Regions from separate parts of the Neptuniibacter sp. 2_MG-2023 genome, predicted to be linked through region 4. Evidence: predicted binding sites of a transcription regulator. Region 4 holds the regulator's gene; each other region holds the start of a gene.
The links. Region 4 encodes sigma-54, which starts transcription at its own class of promoters, with help from an activator protein. Its sites were predicted from a motif close to TGGCACNNNNNTTGCTNT; they were not measured.
Positions count from the first base shown of each region.

Region 1: a site for sigma-54 is predicted at 2,625-2,642, ahead of Q4486_RS04015 (phenol hydroxylase subunit). Genes of this name have one in related genera too.
Region 2: a site for sigma-54 is predicted at 2,102-2,119, ahead of cynS (cyanase). Genes of this name have one in related genera too.
Region 3: a site for sigma-54 is predicted at 2,463-2,480, ahead of Q4486_RS02710 (CmpA/NrtA family ABC transporter substrate-binding protein). Genes of this name have one in related genera too.

Region 1 covers NZ_JAUOQC010000003.1:36,487-41,053, reverse strand. Annotated here, with positions in the region: gene Q4486_RS04025 (sigma-54-dependent Fis family transcriptional regulator) at 1-473, opposite strand, end outside; gene Q4486_RS04020 (sigma-54-dependent Fis family transcriptional regulator) at 486-2,180, opposite strand; gene Q4486_RS04015 (phenol hydroxylase subunit) at 2,682-2,987, shown strand; gene Q4486_RS04010 (aromatic/alkene monooxygenase hydroxylase subunit beta) at 3,019-4,005, shown strand; gene Q4486_RS04005 (MmoB/DmpM family protein) at 4,020-4,289, shown strand; gene Q4486_RS04000 (aromatic/alkene/methane monooxygenase hydroxylase/oxygenase subunit alpha) at 4,306-4,567, shown strand, end outside.
Region 2 covers NZ_JAUOQC010000003.1:171,201-175,767, reverse strand. Annotated here, with positions in the region: gene Q4486_RS04700 (DUF3422 family protein) at 1-152, shown strand, start outside; RNA gene ffs (signal recognition particle sRNA small type) at 316-412, shown strand; gene Q4486_RS04690 (hypothetical protein) at 591-920, shown strand; gene Q4486_RS04685 (hypothetical protein) at 1,030-1,368, shown strand; gene cynS (cyanase) at 1,496-1,936, opposite strand; gene Q4486_RS04675 (DUF2238 domain-containing protein) at 2,213-2,815, shown strand; gene Q4486_RS04670 (LysR substrate-binding domain-containing protein) at 2,842-3,714, opposite strand; gene Q4486_RS04665 (S-(hydroxymethyl)glutathione dehydrogenase/class III alcohol dehydrogenase) at 3,855-4,567, shown strand, end outside.
Region 3 covers NZ_JAUOQC010000002.1:32,233-36,799, forward strand. Annotated here, with positions in the region: gene Q4486_RS02705 (ABC transporter permease) at 1-841, opposite strand, end outside; gene Q4486_RS02710 (CmpA/NrtA family ABC transporter substrate-binding protein) at 925-2,304, opposite strand; gene Q4486_RS02715 (CmpA/NrtA family ABC transporter substrate-binding protein) at 2,715-3,737, opposite strand; gene Q4486_RS02720 (ANTAR domain-containing response regulator) at 3,755-4,351, opposite strand.
Region 4 covers NZ_JAUOQC010000007.1:34,547-39,113, forward strand. Annotated here, with positions in the region: gene rapZ (RNase adapter RapZ) at 1-161, opposite strand, end outside; gene ptsN (PTS IIA-like nitrogen regulatory protein PtsN) at 170-628, opposite strand; gene raiA (ribosome-associated translation inhibitor RaiA) at 650-940, opposite strand; gene Q4486_RS08405 (RNA polymerase factor sigma-54) at 990-2,498, opposite strand; gene lptB (LPS export ABC transporter ATP-binding protein) at 2,555-3,280, opposite strand; gene lptA (lipopolysaccharide transport periplasmic protein LptA) at 3,285-3,815, opposite strand; gene lptC (LPS export ABC transporter periplasmic protein LptC) at 3,799-4,371, opposite strand; gene Q4486_RS08425 (HAD family hydrolase) at 4,372-4,567, opposite strand, start outside.

The DNA of each region.
Region 1 (4,567 bases), on a different contig from region 4:
GTCCAGCAGACGGGGTGATCGCTAGAACCGAAGTCTGATAAGTGAATTTCCGCTTCATAAGACCCATGCCAGTCAAATTCGCCATAGAATTCCCCTTTATCAATATCGATTTTAATATTGATAGGTTTAACCTGAACAATCCCTTCGATTGTGTGCATCTGTGGGCCGACAAGAAAAGCATCTTGGCTGCTGAGATCGGGTCGTATTCTTTTTGCGAGTTCAGCATCACGTTGACCTGCTTCGTAGCCAAAGCGCATAAGCATAGCTTTTGCTCTTTCTACACCTAAAGTTTCAATAAGCTCTCTACGCAGATAGCCCATAACGCCAGAATGAATAAGAATCATTCTTTGCTCGTTTAACCAGATTTTCCCATGCTCTATATCAAATTTTAGCTGGGCAAGTAGATCCTCTGAGGAGGGACGTGGTAATTCTCTACGTTGCAAGTTATCTGGGTTATCGGTGAAGTTTGACAAGCGATGTAACCCCTATGATTTTTTTAGTCGATAAGCCATTTGTGGCCGGGTAATACCTAAAATACGCGCGGCTTGAGTAATATTTCCCTCTGCTTTTTCCATCGCACGCTCAAGTATTTGTTGCTCAAAGTGAGTTAGATCAAAATCATAGTTAAGGAGTTGATCGATTACGGTGTCTTTAGATGGATTGTTATTTTCCAAACAGCTTAATTCCCCTGTTTTGCTAATAATATTCAGAGGGTGAGTTGGCTCTGAAAGAGAGGGGAAAAATGAACTCATATCGATACTACGGTTATTATCGGTAAGAATAATGCCGCGCTCAATCATGTTTTCTAATTCACGGATGTTGCCAGGCCATTTGTAGTGCATCAGCGCTTGCAACGCTTTTTCTGATACGCCTAATGTCTGCTTGTTGTATTTAGCGTGATACTTTTCAAGGAAGTGATCAACTAAAAGGGATATATCTTCGGCCCTTTCTCTTAGTGGAGGGATTAAGACAGGGTATACATTTAGACGATAATATAGATCTTCGCGAAACTTACCTGCTTTGACGGCATCAGTTAGATTCTCGTTTGTGGCTGCAACAATACGCACATCAATTTTACGTAGTTGATTATCACCTACACGTTCTAGTTCTCCTTCTTGGAGTACACGTAATAGGGTGGCTTGTGCTCTAGGGCTTAATTCCGCGACTTCATCAAGAAAGATGGTGCCGTTATTTGCTCTTTCAAACTTACCTTCTCGCGACTCGGTTGCTCCGGTATAAGCGCCTTTCCTAACACCAAAAAGTTCAGCTTCAATAAGGTCGGGTGGTATGCATGCACAGTTGATAGCAATAAAAGGTTCATTAACCCGTTGACTACTTTGATGTAGTGCTCGGGCGACTACCTCCTTGCCTACGCCGGTTTCACCTTGGAGGAGAACTGTGACAGTACTATCTGAGGCGCGTTGAATCAGGTGGCAGACATGTTTAAATGCCTCTGACTGTCCTACTGAGTTGAATAATATTTCATCTGAAGGACAGCGGTGGGCCTCGAAGTTTTCTTTTAATGTGCTGACCTCATAACGTAGGGCAAAAAGCTCATCGGCGATAGGGTCGGGTAGTAGGCAACGTTCTAGCTCCTCTTGATCTTCCCATTCAGTGGCGGGCTTGCCGACAATTTTGCAGTGATCCGCGCCTGTACCTGCACACTGGGTTTCTTTAAAGATAATCTTGTGGCCCATATAGTATGTGGAGAAACCACTGGCGTAACCGAGTAAGGTCCAGCAAATTGGCTCCTCTGATATACCAAACTCATTGATATGCACATCTGCTTCGTAGGAGTCATACCAATTAAATTCGGCGTAGAACTGTTTGTCGGGAAGGTCAAATTCGAGTGCGACAGGTTCGACGCGTACCATACCTTTTATGCCATGAAGCTGAGGGCCGACAAGGAACGCTTCGGATTTAGTGATTTCTGGGCGAACCTTATGTGCTAGTTCAGCATCTTTCATTCCGCTGTTATAGCCAAAACGCATCAAAAAACCTCTGGCGCGTTCTATGCCTAGGGAGGCGACTAATTCTGTGCGTAAAGAGCCCATAACAGCAGAATGAATAAGGAGCATTCTCTGCTCATCTAACCAGATTTTCCCGTTTTCGTGGTCAAACTGTATTTGAGAAATAAGATCTTCAGGCGTAGGAAACTGCAATGCCGGTTGTTCGCTCATTCAAGGACTCGCTATATTTATTTTTTTTATATGCTGCTAGCTATATTTAGGGTGACTTTAAATAATGAATACTAATTCTTGTAGTTTGTCCCCTAATACATTAGACACCTAGATGGCATCGCTAAGTGGTAAAAAATAATAAGAGCTTTTATTTATAAAGCACCTTACTGGGCGGTTGTTAAGCAAGAAGCATGCACAATCTGCAAAGCAGTGTTTACCTCTTTTAGCCCCCAGGGGTTGTTTATATGTCTCATCATTTCATCACTATTTCATACTAGCCTAACCATTTCGTCACCCTTTAGATAGAGGGGATCGTATAAATAATTCGTCGCAAAATAAGTCTTTGTTTGCTTGATTTTGTAACGTTTTAATCCAAAAAAATATTTATATATCAAATGGTTATATTGGTTTTCTTTTTCTTTTTCTGTTTTTTGTTTCCGATTGTGGCACAGCCTTTGCTGATAGCTGTTCGACTATGGCCCAAAAGGTGATTGAAACAAAATGGAAAAAGCAGAGCTAGATGTGAACAGTCAACAGAGCAACGCTTCGTTTGAACAGTTGGTGAAGTATGTTCGTGTTCGCAGCGCTGAAGGTGCTCGATTTGTGGAGTTTGATTTTGCCATCGGTGACCCAAGTCTGTTTGTTGAGTTAGTAATGCCTCAAGGGGCGTTTGAACACTTTTGTTTAAACAATAAGGTCGTTCATATGACAACTGAGCAGATGCAGGCCGTTGATGCCGAAATGGATAAATGGCGCTATGGCGAAGAAACGCTGATGGCCCGTAACCACAATCGCACAACCCAATAACAATAAACTCGTTTTGCTGGGGCACAACCGCATGACTATTGAAATAAAAACAGCAACGCTAGAACCCGTAAGAAATACTTATGCTCATATTGAGCGTCGTTTCGGCGATAAACCAGCTACACGCTATCAGGAAGCAACCTATGACGTGCAGTCTGAAAAGTATTTCCACTACCGACCGCTTTGGCAGCCAGAGAAAGAGCTGAATGATCCAAGCCGTACCGCTATAAAAATGAAGGATTGGTATGACTTTAAAGATCCCCGTCAGTTTTATTACGGTGCTTATGTCCAGCAGCGGGCAAAAATGCAAGAGGTGGCTGAGAACAGCTATGCCTTCTTTGAAAAGCGCAATTTAATGGCCTGTCTTCCTGATGGAATGGAAGCGAAAATCATTAAATACCTCATTCCTCTCCGACATTTAGAGCAGGGAGCCAATCTAAATAATATGTACGCCTGCTCTTATGGTTACGGTACTGCGATTACGCAAGCCTGTTTGTATAACGGCATGGATCGATTGGGTATCGCTCAATACTTATCGCGTATCGGCTTAATTATTGATGGCAATACAGGTGATTCTTTAGCTGAAGCTAAACAGGCTTGGATGAACGACGCTATCTGGCAAGGTATTAGAGCCGCCGTTGAAAAGATGATTATCACAGAGGACTGGTTTGAGGTTTTGGTCGCTCAAGATGTGGTACTTGATTGTTTAATGCATGAGCTTTTCTACGTGCAATTTGATCAATGGTTACAAGATAACGGCGCTCAAGATATAGGCATGTTAACTGAGTTTATGCAGGTTTGGGCTAAAGATAATAATCGCTGGATTGACGCAACGCTAAAAATTGCAGCGGCAGAGTCTACTGAGAATAAGGCACTTTTAGAGACTTGGGTGAGTGATTGGAAGCAGGTCATAAGTGAGGCGCTTTCTCCGCTCGCTGCAGAGATGTTAGGGAGTGATGCTTTGGCATTAGCCGAGTCGGCGCTTGATAAACGTTTAATGAAGGCAGGCCTATTTAAATAGGAAGGGTTCTAAAGATGTCAAAAGTATATATCGCATTACAAGACAACGATGAGTCTCGTTATATCGTCGAGGCCATTGAGGAAGATAACCCTGAAGCAACGGTTATTCATATGCCTGCAATGATCCGTATTGAGATGGATGGCCGGCTTACCGTATTGAGAGAAACTGTAGAAGAAAAGATGGGACGTGACTGGGACATTCAAGAGTTACATCTAAACCTAATTACACTCGGCGGCAACGTTGAAGAAGATGATGACAGCTTAAGTCTTCATTGGAATGAATAAAAATAAGGTTTGAATCATGGCTAAGAAACTAAATATAAAAGATAAATATCGCCTGTTGACCCGTGACCTCGATTGGGAATTCTCCTATGTGGATCGTAAAGATGCGTTCCCGTTTGAAGAGTTTGAAGGCATAAAAATTACTGATTGGTCTAAATGGGAAGATCCATTCCGCTTAACAATGGATTCTTATTGGAAGTATCAAGCAGAAAAAGAGAAAAAGCTTTACGCAATTTTTGATGCATTCTCACAAAACAATGGCCACTTAAATGTGTCTGATC
Region 2 (4,567 bases), on a different contig from region 4:
TTGATCTGTTGGAACGGTCGATTAGAAATACAGTTTCAGCGGATATTCTTCGGGATCAGGTCTTAATGGTGCTCAGTTGTTCTGTACCGATTATGGCAGGGGTTATATGGTGGTATGTCAGAAAGTTACTAAAGCACTACGGGGATGATTAAGCACTTTTGTTGAGCTATTTAGGTGGTTTTGAAACATAGAAAGACTAAAAAACAATAAGTTAAGCATATTGCATTTGCATCTTGTTTTTTCACTGGTATACTGCGCGCCTGTCTTACGGAAACGCCCTTAAGGCAAGGCTTACAGGCCACGCGATGGTGGCCCTGTTGGTCCTTCCGCAATGATAAATCGTGAACCTGGTCAGGCCCGGAAGGGAGCAGCCACAGCGATGGATTCATGTGCCGGAATGTGGCTGGCGGGGTCACCCCCAATCTTTACTTCTAGTACTATCTCTCCACTTTCTAATTCCTTATGTATGAAAAATTCTCATTCAGCTTTTCAATTTAGACGTCTACACTGATTTTATCGTTTCAATTATTAATGAATAAGCGATAACTGCATTGTTATAAAACAGGATGTGAACAAGGTGGCGCCTTGCTATGTTGAAACTTATAAAAGATTTCCATAATTATCAGTTTGTTTATTACTGGATTAATAATCAGCGAAAGAAAGTCAGTCCCAATCTACCGACAAAGCAGTATGCGGAAGAGTGGTTAATTCATTATCATTTTGAAACCTACTCGGGGCGAGAGCGGCGCTGTCGGATGCTTGATCGTCGTTCTGAATCTCAGAAGATAAATTTGCGGGGTGTACAGATTTTCTTCTCTAAACGAAAGGGATTAACGAAAGGGCGACGTCGCTCAGACCTTAATGTAGAAGTCGATTTTGATCTGTCTAAAAAGAAACTGAATAAACTGCGCCGCGCTTAATTCGTTGACTTATTGCTCAGTGGTACTATATTTTACAGTAGTATTTCAAACGCTTGTTAGATTGCTAGTGTTTAATTCGATATCGGCATAAGCAGTATTGTCGTTTCTTATGGATAAGTTGGACGGTTCATTGAGATTGGTTAAAGATCTAAGTTCATCGGGCATTGTTTATTTTTGGATAGATAAAGACGAACAAAAGCTGAGTCCCGATATTCCTAGCCTACCGCTTGCTGAGGAGTGGTGGACAAGTTATCTGTTCTCACTGTTTGATGGGCCAGAAAGACGTCACTCTCTGATCGATCGCCGTCAAGATAAAAATCAACGTACAGATTTAGACCGGCAGCTGTTTTCTAACCGTTTAAACCCCGCTGGTAGGCGGGAATCGGATAAACCTATTAAGGTGGATTTAGACCGGGTTGCTGATAAGCTCAAAATTTATTACAGCTAACCCTTATCCCTTATCCCTTATCCCTTATCCCTTATCCCTTATCCCTTATCCCTTATCCCTAATTTTGCTCCTGAAGTGAGGTGCAGTTTTTTTCTGTATTCAAAAACTGCACACTACTTAGTTATATTTACCAGCTTTTATAAGGTAGGAATTTACCATTTAGCGTGAGTAATACGCGGTCACCTTTAGGGTCTTCAATCTTATCGACCTCCATGGAAAAGTCGATTGCACTCATAATGCCATCCCCAAATTTTTCTTGGATCACCTCTTTCAGTGTTTCTCCATAGACTCCAACTACCTCATATAATCGGTAGATAAGTGGATCTGTTGGCACTTGCTGATCCCAAACCTTTGTTGGATAAGCTTCTAAAGCAGTTGTAACTTCTGGGCCTAAGCCTAAATAATCGGTGATTTTCTTAGCGGCCTCTGGGGAGGCGCTGTTCATGCCAAGGCAGGCAGATGTGAGCCATACAGGAGACATGCCGAGATCAGTCCCTATTTTTTCCCAGCTTAGTTTCTTCTCTATTTTGGCTGTGACTATAGCATCGGTCATCGCTAACTTGTCCATTCAAATCTCCTCACTATCGTAAATAACGGCGTACTGAGAATCTGGTGTATATAAGGGCGATCATCGAAGTGTTAGGTAGTAAATTGCACAATATTGGTGCTCGAGTTCTTCGATATCTAACTACAGCCAGTTATTTACATTGATTTATTTAGTTTCATATAGGTAAAAGCAAAGGAGGTGCCAAGTTATTTAATGGATCTGTCTAAGCTTTTTAGGACGCTTTTGGTTATATTGAGTAATCGTTTTAAGTACATGGCAACGTTGAGGTTAGTGTCAGTGGAGACAGTATTAAAATATATCTGGATAGCTGTTTTCATTACAGTACTGGTCTGGTCAGGTATTCATCCGAAAGAGCAGATGACGTGGTTTTTAGAGGTATTACCTGCACTGCTTGGCGTTGGCTTATTAATAGTGACCTATAATCGCTTTAGATTAACGCCTCTCTTGTATCTGTTTATCTTAATACATTGCATTATTTTAATGGTGGGAGGTCACTATACCTACGCCGAGGTTCCTCTATTTGATTGGCTAAGAGATGGCTTAGGTGGTGAACGTAATAACTACGATAAAGTAGGGCACTTTGCTCAAGGTTTTGTGCCTGCACTTTTAGCTAGGGAGATATTACTTAGAAAAGCAGTAGTCAACGGTGCTACGTGGCTGAATTTTTTTATTATCTCGATCTGCCTAGCGGTGAGTGCTTTTTATGAATTGTTGGAATGGTGGGTTGCTTTAGCTATAGGTCAAGATGCAGATGCGTTCTTAGGTACACAAGGTTATATCTGGGATACTCAGTCAGATATGGGCTGTGCACTATTGGGCGCGATCAGTTGTTTACTGCTTTTATCTAAATGGCATGACCAGCAGCTTTCTAAATACTAAAGGCGTTTAGTGGCAAAGGGATAGATCTACATTGCCAAGTGGGTAGACATATAATCGATAAGCAACCGGACTTTAGGTGATACATATCTGTTCTGTGGATATAACGCCCAGATACCCTCATCGTCGGGTTGATAGTTTTCCAGCAGGGGGATTAATTGGTGGCTATCAAGGTGTTCCTGTACATAGTAATCAGGTAGTTGAACAAGGCCTAAGCCTTTAAGCGCCGCATCAACGAGGGCGGGGCCACTATTAAAATTTAAGCTCCCATGTATCTTAATATTATGTTCCTGTCCGTTTTCCTGAAATCGCCAAAACTGAAGTGTTCCTTGTAAGCAGTTATGTTGTTCCAGCTCTGTAAGTAGGTGTGGCTCTCCATGGTTGGATAGATAGGTGGGAGAGGCACAGACAAACAACCGTCTTGAGGCTAGCCGTTTTGCCATCATGCTTGAGTCGTCCAGCTTGCCGAGCCTAATGGCTAGATCAAAGCCGGAATCAACCAGATCTATTTTTTGATTGGTAAATAGGCATTCAATCTCTAATTCAGGGTAGAGGAGGGAGAAGTCATTTAGCATAGGCGCTATCTTACTCTCACCAAAGGATGTGGGAGCGGTTAAGCGCAGCCGTCCTTTTGGTGTGTTTTGTAATTGTGTAAGAACCCGCTCAGCTTCACCAAGTCCATCTAATAATTGGCGACAGTGTTGGTAATAGATACCGCCTGCTTCGGTGATGGATACCTTGCGCGTGGTTCTATAGAACAGTTTTGTCGATAGGCGCTTTTCTAAGGCGCTGATCTGGCGACTCACTTGAGCCGTGGATATGCTTAGCTGGCGTGAGGCCGCAGTAAAACTCTCGGTTTCTGCTACCGCAACAAATTCTGCAATACCCTCCCAACTGTACATTACCGCTCCCGTTTCCACTTTATTGTTACTATATAGTAAAAGACATTTATTAAAATCATAGATTATAACTTTGAGGTAATTAACTACAATGGAGTCATCGTAAATATTCAAGACTGCTAGAGGTAGATATGAGTGAGAAGATGATTAAGTCGAAAGCGGCCATTGCTTGGGGTCCAAATCAACCGCTATCTGTTGAAGAAGTGGATGTAATGCCACCACAAAAAGGTGAGGTATTAGTTCGTATTATCGCTTCCGGCGTATGTCATACTGATGCTTTTACCTTATCGGGTGAAGACCCAGAGGGTATTTTTCCTGCAATTCTAGGTCACGAAGGGGGTGGTGTTGTTGAAGCCATTGGCGAAGGCGTCACTAGTGTTGCGGTAGGCGATCATGTTATTCCTCTTTATACCCCTGAGTGCGGTGAGTGTAAATTTTGTAAATCCGGTAAAACAAACTTATGCCAGAAGATCCGTGAGACTCAAGGCAAAGGCTTGATGCCCGATGGAACTACACGTTTCTATAAAGATGGTCAGCCTATCTATCATTATATGGGTTGTTCAACCTTCTCTGAATTTACCGTTCTTCCTGAAATCTCTTTAGCTAAAGTCAATAAAGATGCGCCATTAGAGGAAGTCTGCTTACTTGGTTGTGGTGTAACTACAGGTATGGGCGCAGTAATGAACACCGCCAAAGTTGAAGAGGGTGCTACGGTTGCCATCTTTGGTATGGGCGGCATTGGTCTATCTGCGGTTATTGGTGCGACTATGGCTAAAGCGAGCCGTATTATCGCGATTGATATTAATGAAAGTAAGTTTGAATTGGCTAAGAAACTTGGGGCGACGGATTGTATTAA
Region 3 (4,567 bases), on a different contig from region 4:
AGCTACCGTTTTGGAATTCATCCCAGACAAACTTACCTAGTCCAGGGTTTTGAGCCAGCATTTCTGCTGCGATTAATACCATCCAAGCGATACCAAGGGATAAACGTAATCCGGTAAACATCATTGGAATGGCTGATGGTAGGACGATCTTAACAATATGAGTGAACCAGTTAAGACGGAGTACTTGTGATACGTTTTGTAGATCTTTACTTATTGATGATACGCCCACTGCTGTATTCAACAGTGTTGGCCATAAGCTACAAAGAGATACAGTGATCAATGAGGTAATAAATGATTTAGCAAACATTGGATCTTTGCTGACATAAACCGCACTTACAATCATTGTTACTAAGGGTAGCCAAGCAAGGGGCGACACTGGCTTGAATAGCTGGATGAGCGGATTAAACGCTGAATAGAGTGTGCTATTTAAACCTATAAGTATGCCCGCAGGTATGGCGATAAGTGAAGCGATCACAAAGCCAGCTAATACGGTAATAAGGCTTGTAATGATCTGATCAAAAAACGTGGGTTTGCCTGTATATGGGCGCACTTTTATTTTAGCATCAGGGTTTTTAGCCAATTTTTTCTCGTTGCGCACATCTTGGCGTTCGTAGAATTTGACCTCTTTTATGCGTTCAGCTTTATGCTCTTCTATTAATGTTAGGGATTGCTGGTAGACAGCCGCAGGGCCTGGGAATGTACCCAAAGATGTGTGAACATTTTTTGCGCCGATCTCCCAAATAAACAAGAAAATTAACAGGCCAATAAGAGGTATAAGTAAAGACTTTCCCAACTGACTGAAATTTGTTTTAGGGTTCTCAATAAAGCGACTAAGACCCATGGTGGCTAAAATATTACTCATAATGTATTCCTCTCGTTGATCTGTAGCCCCTCCCGTTTAGGGGAGGGGCCTTTATTGTTAGATCAAAGTTTCTGATCTGGCTTCAGACCGATTGAGAATTTTTCTAGGTATGCGTTTGGTTGTTTACCATCAAAGGTGATGTTGTCGATAAAGTGTGTCTGTGGTGCTTTGTAGCCATCTTCGGAGACAAAGTCAGGGAACATATCAGTTGTCATTTTCCCTTCTTCGATAAGCTCTTTGGCAGCAACTGCATAGATATCTGGGCGATATACTTTTTTAGCTATGTCCATAAACCACTGATCTGATTTAGGTTCAGCAATTTGACCCCAGCGACGCATCTGAGTTAAGTACCAGATCGCATCAGAGTAGTATGGGTAAGTTGCGTTATAGCGGAAGAATACGTTGAAATCAGGCACTTCACGTTTATCGCCTTTTTCGTACTCAAAAGTACCCGTCATTGAGTTAGCGATAACATCGTAATCCGCACCGACATAATCAGACTTTGATAAAATCTTCACCGCTTCTGGGCGGTTAGCATTATTGTTGTCATCTAACCATTTAGCGGCACGAATCATCGCTTTAACAACACGGATATGGGTATTAGGGTTTTCGTCCGCCCATGTTTTAGATACCCCGAAAACTTTCTCTGGGTTGTTTTTCCAGATCTCATAATCGGTTACGACTGGAACACCAATACCTTTAAACACGGCTTGCTGATTCCAAGGTTCGCCAACACAGTAACCATAGATAGTGCCTGCTTCCATTGTTGCAGGCATTTGAGGTGGCGGAGTCACGGATAAAAGCGCATCTGCATCGATTGTGCCTGATGTATCACCGTTATGAGGCGCGTAATAACCAGGGTGAATACCGCCTGCCGCTAACCAATAACGTAGTTCATAGTTATGGGTAGAAACAGGGAACACCATACCCATGTTGAAAGGTTTACCTTCATCTTTATATTTTTCAACAATTGGCTTTAAGGCGTCTGCTTTAATTGGGTGAACTGGTTTTCCATCAGGCCCTTTAGGTACGTACTGTTTCATCTGATCCCAAATGTCATTGGATACAGTGATAGCGTTACCATTTAGATCCATGCTGAATGCAGTAATAATGTGGGACTGAGTACCAAACCCTATTGTTGCGCCTAAAGGTTGTCCTGCAAGCATATGGGCGCCATCAAGTTCTCCATCAATAACGCGGTCTAAAAGAACCTTCCAATTAGCTTGGGCTTCTAGTGTTACGTATAGGCCTTCATCTTCAAAGAAGCCTTTTTCGTAAGCGATCGCCAAAGGCGCCATATCCGTTAACTTAATAAAACCAAATTTAAGGTCTTCTTTTTCGGGCTCGCCTGTTACTGCCCATGCAGGGGTAGTAATCAAGGCGGCGGCCAAAACCGTACTACTGATGATTTTGCTGAGTAGAGCCGTTTTCTTATTAAGCATGGATCGCTTCTCCAATCTTGAAAAACAAAAAGGCGCCTAACGTAACCACAAATTCGTGATTCGTTAAGGCGCCTTTGCCATAAAATAAACTGTCGGGTTTTTAGGCCCTTGTAATCTTTTGAGAGTGCCCATCATTGAGCAATTCTTTGTGGATTAATAAAGCATGTGCTGTGCCATTAATTATAAATTCTTTTATAAACAGATAGTTAGTTTTAATTTCTTGGTTTTTTGTAAGATTAAACAGAGCTGCCGCGCTGCACAATAGTGCGTGAGTGGTCATAAGAGGTGCGTATTGATGCAAAAAGGGTGTAAGGTTTGTTTCTGACATTATGGGTAGGTTTTCGCTCTTACTGTCGATAAAGCCTAATCAAGAAAAAGGTAAGGCAGAAGATGTGCTTCTGCCTTTAATTTCAGCTGATCCAGCGCTGAAAAAGATCATGGCGGTAGACTGAGAGGCTAATCTCGGAGAAATCAGCTTCTTGGTTTGATAGTTGTCCACACTGCTTCATCTGCTCCAGTATAAAAATACCCTGTTTAGGATCTGGAATGTTAACCGTCGCGCCAGCGAAATGCTGCTCCATTGCCAAGGGTGGTGTGTAGTCAGAAAGCTTAGTGGCGGCTTGATCTAGGTATGGAGGTAGCGCAAGGAGTTGGTAGAGCTCCTCTTTATTGTTGATATCTTCAACCCATTGGCAAGCTTCATATAACGCTTTTACTAATGCTTGGTGGGTATTAGGGTAGGCCGCTGCCCACTCTTGAGTCACACCAAGAACCTTTTCTGTATGGGCTCCCCATATTTTGTGCCCGGTCGTCAGTAAGCCGCCGATCTTCTGAATGAGCGCTAAACTGTTCCAAGGTTCACCTACGCAATAACCATCTATAGCGCCATTAGATAAGCTTGGTATCATCTGGGTTGGTGGAACAGCGATTAATTGCACATCATGTTCTGCATCAATCCCATGTTGTTCAAGCCAGTAACGAAGCTGATAATAATGGTTTGAGTATGGATATACCGTTGCCATGACCGGTTTGACTGAGCTGCTCTTTACCTGTTTTTTAAATTGCTCACCGACTAGTTTGTCGTCTTCCCAGTTATCAATTGTTTTGGATAAGAGGGTATGGCACTCTTTAGATAAAGTGATTGCCGTACCGTTTTGGCTGAGGGATAGGGCGGTTAACATTGCTGTTTTATTGCCATTTAAGCCCAGTGTAGCGGCTAATGGCATAGGTGCGAGCATGTGGGCGCCATCGTAAAGACCGAAACTGACTTTATCCCGTATCGAAGCCCAGGAGGCTTCCTTACACAAAACAACGTTGAGATTATACTTCTCGAAAAAGCCTTTTTCCCTAGCAACAACTAAAGGTGCACAATCTAATAGCGCGACAAAACCGAGCTTTAGTTTGTTTTTTTCAACTGTCAGTAATTCTGACATAAATTATCCTCTCATCTCTACTTGCGCAGGCCGTTCGTTAGTTCCAGAACATCAATAACACTCTGAGCGACATCAGGTAGTTTTTGACCTCGATCCATGGCTAATTTTCGAAGCGTTTCAAATGCTTGTTTCTCATCGCACCCTTGATGCTTCATTAGCATGCCTTTGGCTTTTTCAATAACTTTCCTATCCGCTAATTGAGTTTTAGCTTTTTCGAGTTCTGCGCGTAGTGAACTGTGAGCATCGAAATGAGCAATAGCGGTATCCATAATGGCTTTAACTCGCTCGGGTTGTAATCCGTCTGCGATATAAGCACTGACACCGGCATTGATAGCATCACACATGGTTTTGCGATCGTTTTGCTGCTCAGCGAAAAAAATGATGGGTCTTGGATTGTTCTTACTCATCGTAGACATACTTTCGAGCGTGTCTCGATTAGGCGAATCCATATCTATAATCACGATATCAGGATGAGTATCCTCTACGCGTTTATTGAGATGGGTAGTATTTGGTAGTTGGCAGACGACATAATGGCCTAATGAGTGTAGCGCTTCTTTGAGCGCTTGGACTCTTTCCGGTTCGTCATCTATCAATAAAACATTTAAACGATTCACGTTACTTATTAATCCATATCCGGAGTTGGATAGGAATTAAATAAGCAATAAATGTTCCATTATGGGGCGGTTTTAAGTTTTCTCTATTTTCGCTGCCCATTTGTCTACTTTTAACAGTTAATTGGGCGGCTGTGAAATGAGTTGAGCTTAGCCTGTATTATCAATTGGCACATTGCTTGCTGAGTCACTCATCATATTTATTGATAAAAATGTACA
Region 4 (4,567 bases):
ATCTGGTCAGGGTGACTCGGGTCACTACTCATCTGTTGGACAAGGTCTGGTAGTAAGAGAGCCGGCAAATTGTCTATACAGTAGAAGCCAATATCTTCTAAAGCTTGTAATGCTGTACTTTTTCCTGAGCCGGAACGACCACTAATCACAACAAGCTTCATTTTAACTCCTAGGCAGCACTCAACTTACATAAAGTCTCATACAGAGAATGACTGTCTTGGCTTTCTCTTAGTTTGTTTCTGGCTTCTTCTTGGCTAAAGAGCTCTGCAACTGAGGCTAGTGTAGCTAAGTGCTCAGATGTTGAGTCTTCAGGAACAATCAAAATAAATAGAAGATCAACGGGTTTACCATCGATAGCATCAAAGTCTATAGGTGTATCTAGTTTGACTAGATAGCCTTTAGCTTCAGTGCATTCTGCCAGCCTGCAATGTGGAATGGCAATCCCATCGCCTATGCCTGTACTGCCAAGTTTTTCGCGCGAATGAAGTCCGTTAAATACTGATGATGAACTCATATCGGGATGTTGCTCCGATATTATTTCAGCAGCATTTTCCAGAATCCGCTTTTTACTGCCACCCTCAAGGCCACAAAGGACGCTTGAGGGGGTTAATAGTTCATGAAGCAACATAATTTTTTGGATACAGACCGGTTATTTGTGAGTTTTAGTTTTTTCTTTATGCTTAATGACTTGTCTATCTAACTTGTCAGTAAGGCCATCAATTGCAGCATACATATCTTCGTGTTCATGTGTAGCAAAGAGCTGGGCACCCGCTAAGTGCATCTCTGCCTCAGCTTTCTGGCGTTGTTTATCTACGCTGAGTGTGACTTGCACATTGGTGATGTTATCAAAATGACGCTCAATCTTTTGTAGTTTCGAGAGCACATAATCATTCATTGATTCAGTTAATTCTACATGGTGTCCAGTAATGTTGATCTGCATAGGTTTCTCCTATTTATTGCAGTGACATACTACTCTTGCCACTCTTTTATTAAACTAAACGCTTTCTTTCATTCGACGGTGGAATACCCATCGCTTCGCGATATTTCGCAATCGTACGTCTAGCAACTTTAAAGCCTTGTTCATCAAGAAATTGTGCAATTTTGTTGTCGCTTAATGGTTTAGCATTATTTTCAGCGGCCACCATCTTTTTGATAAGCGCTCTAATAGCGGTTGAGGACGCTGCGCCCCCTGTTGCTGTACTTACATGACTCGAGAAGAAGTATTTTAGTTCAAATATTCCACGGTGTGTGTGCATAAACTTTTGTGTGGTCACTCGAGAGATAGTGGATTCATGCATTTCTACGGCTTCAGCAATGTCATGAAGCACCATTGGCTTCATGCCTTCTTCGCCATGTTCCAGAAAGCCAATTTGTCGTTTTACTATCTCGTTTGACACTTTTAATAAGGTTTCGTTGCGGCTTTGTAAACTTTTAATAAACCATCGTGCTTCTTGCAGGTGGTTTTTTAGGTAGGTGTTATCAGAGCTATTATCGGCCCGTTTTACTAAACCTGCGTAACCTGAGTTGATACGTAGCTTAGGGGAAACTTCTGGGTTGAGGTGAACGCGCCATTCACCTTGCTGTTTTGTAACAAGAACGTCTGGAATAACATATTCAGCGGTACTGCTGCTGATTGAGGCGCCAGGTTTTGGATTTAGGCCTTGAATCAGCTGTATAACTTGCTGCAGTTGAGGTTCTTTTAAGCGTGTTTTTCTCATCAATTGACGGTAATCGTGAGCACCGAGTAGCTTAATGTATTGTTGTGCAACTTTGATCGCTTCATTTTTCCAAAGTGTCTCAGGCGGCAGTTGTTGTAACTGTATGCTTAAACACTCGCTGAGGTCACGGCAGGCAACACCTGCTGGATCAAATTGTTGTATGCGGTGCAAGACGGCTTCAATCTCATCCAGTTCTACTTCTTCAAACTGCTCACCTGTTTGCGCATGGAAATGATCTAAGATCTCATCCAGAGTGATGGTTAAATAACCATCAGGATTGATGCCGTCAATAATGTTCGTTGCAATAAGGCGATCAATATCACTCATTGGGGTAAGGTTTAATTGCCAATGAAGGTGGTCTTGCAGTGTTTCTTCTGCAGTGTCATTAGATTCGAAAGAGTCAAAATCTTCTTTGCTTTGACTTAGATTTGGGCCTGATGATTGGAATGTGTCTTCCCAGTTACTATCGGTTGAGAGCTCTTCTGGTATTTTCTCATTCCAGTTGTCTTCAGTTGTAATATTGTCGTCAAGCTCGGCTTCGGCTGTCGCGGTGGCTGTAGCTTCAGATTCTGTCTCTGGTGCCTGTGAATTACTCTCTTGAGTTTCGGAAGCCGAGGCGTGTTCGTCCTCAGAGACATCAAGCATAGGATTACTCTCTAATGCTTCTTGAATCTCTTGCTGAAGATCAAGCGTAGACAACTGCAGTAAGCGAATTGCTTGCTGTAGTTGTGGGGTCATTGTGAGCTGTTGCCCAATTTTTAGATGAAGCGCTTGTTTCATAATACTAAGGGACAAACTCCTGAAACTACATAATTCATTTATAGCTAAGTATATGCTTAAAGTGTGAACTGGTCGCCCAGATAAGCATTTCTTACTGCTTCGTTTGCCATAATATCGGCTGGTGAGCCGTTAGCAAGGATTGTACCTTCACTAACAATATAAGCTGTTTCGCATATATCTAAGGTTTCTCTCACATTATGATCAGTAATTAATATACCAATGCCCCTTGATTGAAGGTGGCGAATGGTCTGCTTTATGTCATTCACTGAGATAGGATCGACACCTGCAAAAGGTTCATCTAATAGAATAAATTCGGGTTCGGTTGCTAATGCCCGTGCAATTTCTACACGTCTACGTTCTCCACCAGAAAGACTCATGCCCATACTGTCTTTTATGTGTGTGATATGGAATTCTTCAAGCAACTCTTCCATTTTTAACTGGGCAGCGTGTTTATCTAAGTCTTTTCTTGTTTCTAAAATCGCAAGTAGATTGTCCTTCACAGACAGTTTTCTAAATATAGAAGCCTCTTGGGGAAGGTAGCCTATACCTTGCTGAGCACGGCCATGCATAGGTAGTGCGCTGATATCCTGCCCTTTGATTTTAACGGCGCCATTATCGGCTTGAACCAGACCAACAATCATGTAAAAGCAAGTGGTTTTCCCCGCGCCGTTGGGGCCTAAAAGGCCAACGATCTCACCATTCTTTATCTGTAGTGAAACGTCTTTAACAACTTCCCTGCCTTTATAGCGTTTGGCAAGATTTTTGGCCTCTAATAAGCTCATAGGGTTAGTTGGCCTTAGTTTTCTTTTTAGGTTGAATGACCATATTTATACGTCCTGGCTCACCTGTTTCGTCTTTGCTTGTGCCACCAAATGCGTTCACAATCGACTTATCTAGATCATAAACGATCTTGTTTCCAGTAAAAGTGTCTTCTGCTTGGACGACTTTAGCTTCTTCGGTAATAGTGAGTTTTTGATCATCTACCTGATAAAGTAAGTGCTTGCCCCAAGCGTCGCTGTATGGATCTCCTTTCCTTGGAAGTTGTCTGAAATGTGCAAGGCTTCCTTTGGCAATAAGTTTTTCAACTCCCTCTTCACCACGATACATATCAACATGCTCTCCTTCAATGAGAAGTGAGCCTTGTTTGATAATGACGTTGCCTTTGTAGGTGGTTATGCCTGTTTTGTCATCAATTTGTGCAGTATCTGCCGTAATGTAAATCGGCTGTTCTTGGTCGTCAGGAAGGGCGTACGCATTCGACACTGCAACAGCCAAAAGAATGAAGGCTAGATTATAACGCTTATTTTGCATTGTCATGGGTCCCTTCTACCCTAGAGTGTAAGTTAAGAACTCGATTATTGAAGTCAATATCCATACCTACGCCTTCAAGTATGCTTTGTTGTGATGTGATCTTAACGGGCTCATCAGTTTCTGCATAATCTTTATCAGGATAGATTGTCAGTTGCTCAGTGTTAAGTATGGTTGCTGATATAGAATCAGGATTATCATTAACTATGACATTTCCTGCAAGGTTTGTTTGATTATTATCATCTAAAACCGTGCCTGTGTTTGATGTAAGTTTAACTTTAGATCCATCATTTCTAACGCTAATACTCTCAGGATGATCTAGTGTGCTTAGGCTCAGGTTAGGGTAGTGCTCTAACTTGGCTGTATTTAGCACTCTTGAAAGTTTGCCTTCGCTATTCCACTCTTTGATGGTTGCTTCTTCGACAAAATAATCTATTCCGTGCAGCAGGGAGTTGTTGGTGCGTGGTCCCTCATTTGGGGAAGATGCAAAGCCCCAATAAAGTAATACAGGTATTAAAATAATAGCAGCGAGTGCCACTCTTATCTTATTGCTTAGATCTAACATTTATAAATACATCTGTTTAAGTTGATCCAATTTTCCTTGTGCTTCAAGGATATGCTCGCAAAATTCACGCCCAGCGCCTTCGCCTCCCTGACGGGATGTACACCAGTCTGCGTGTTTTTTAACGAAAGGGTGACCATTAGGAACGGTCGCACCAAAAGCACATTGGATAATGGCTGAAAGATCAGGGAAGTCATCA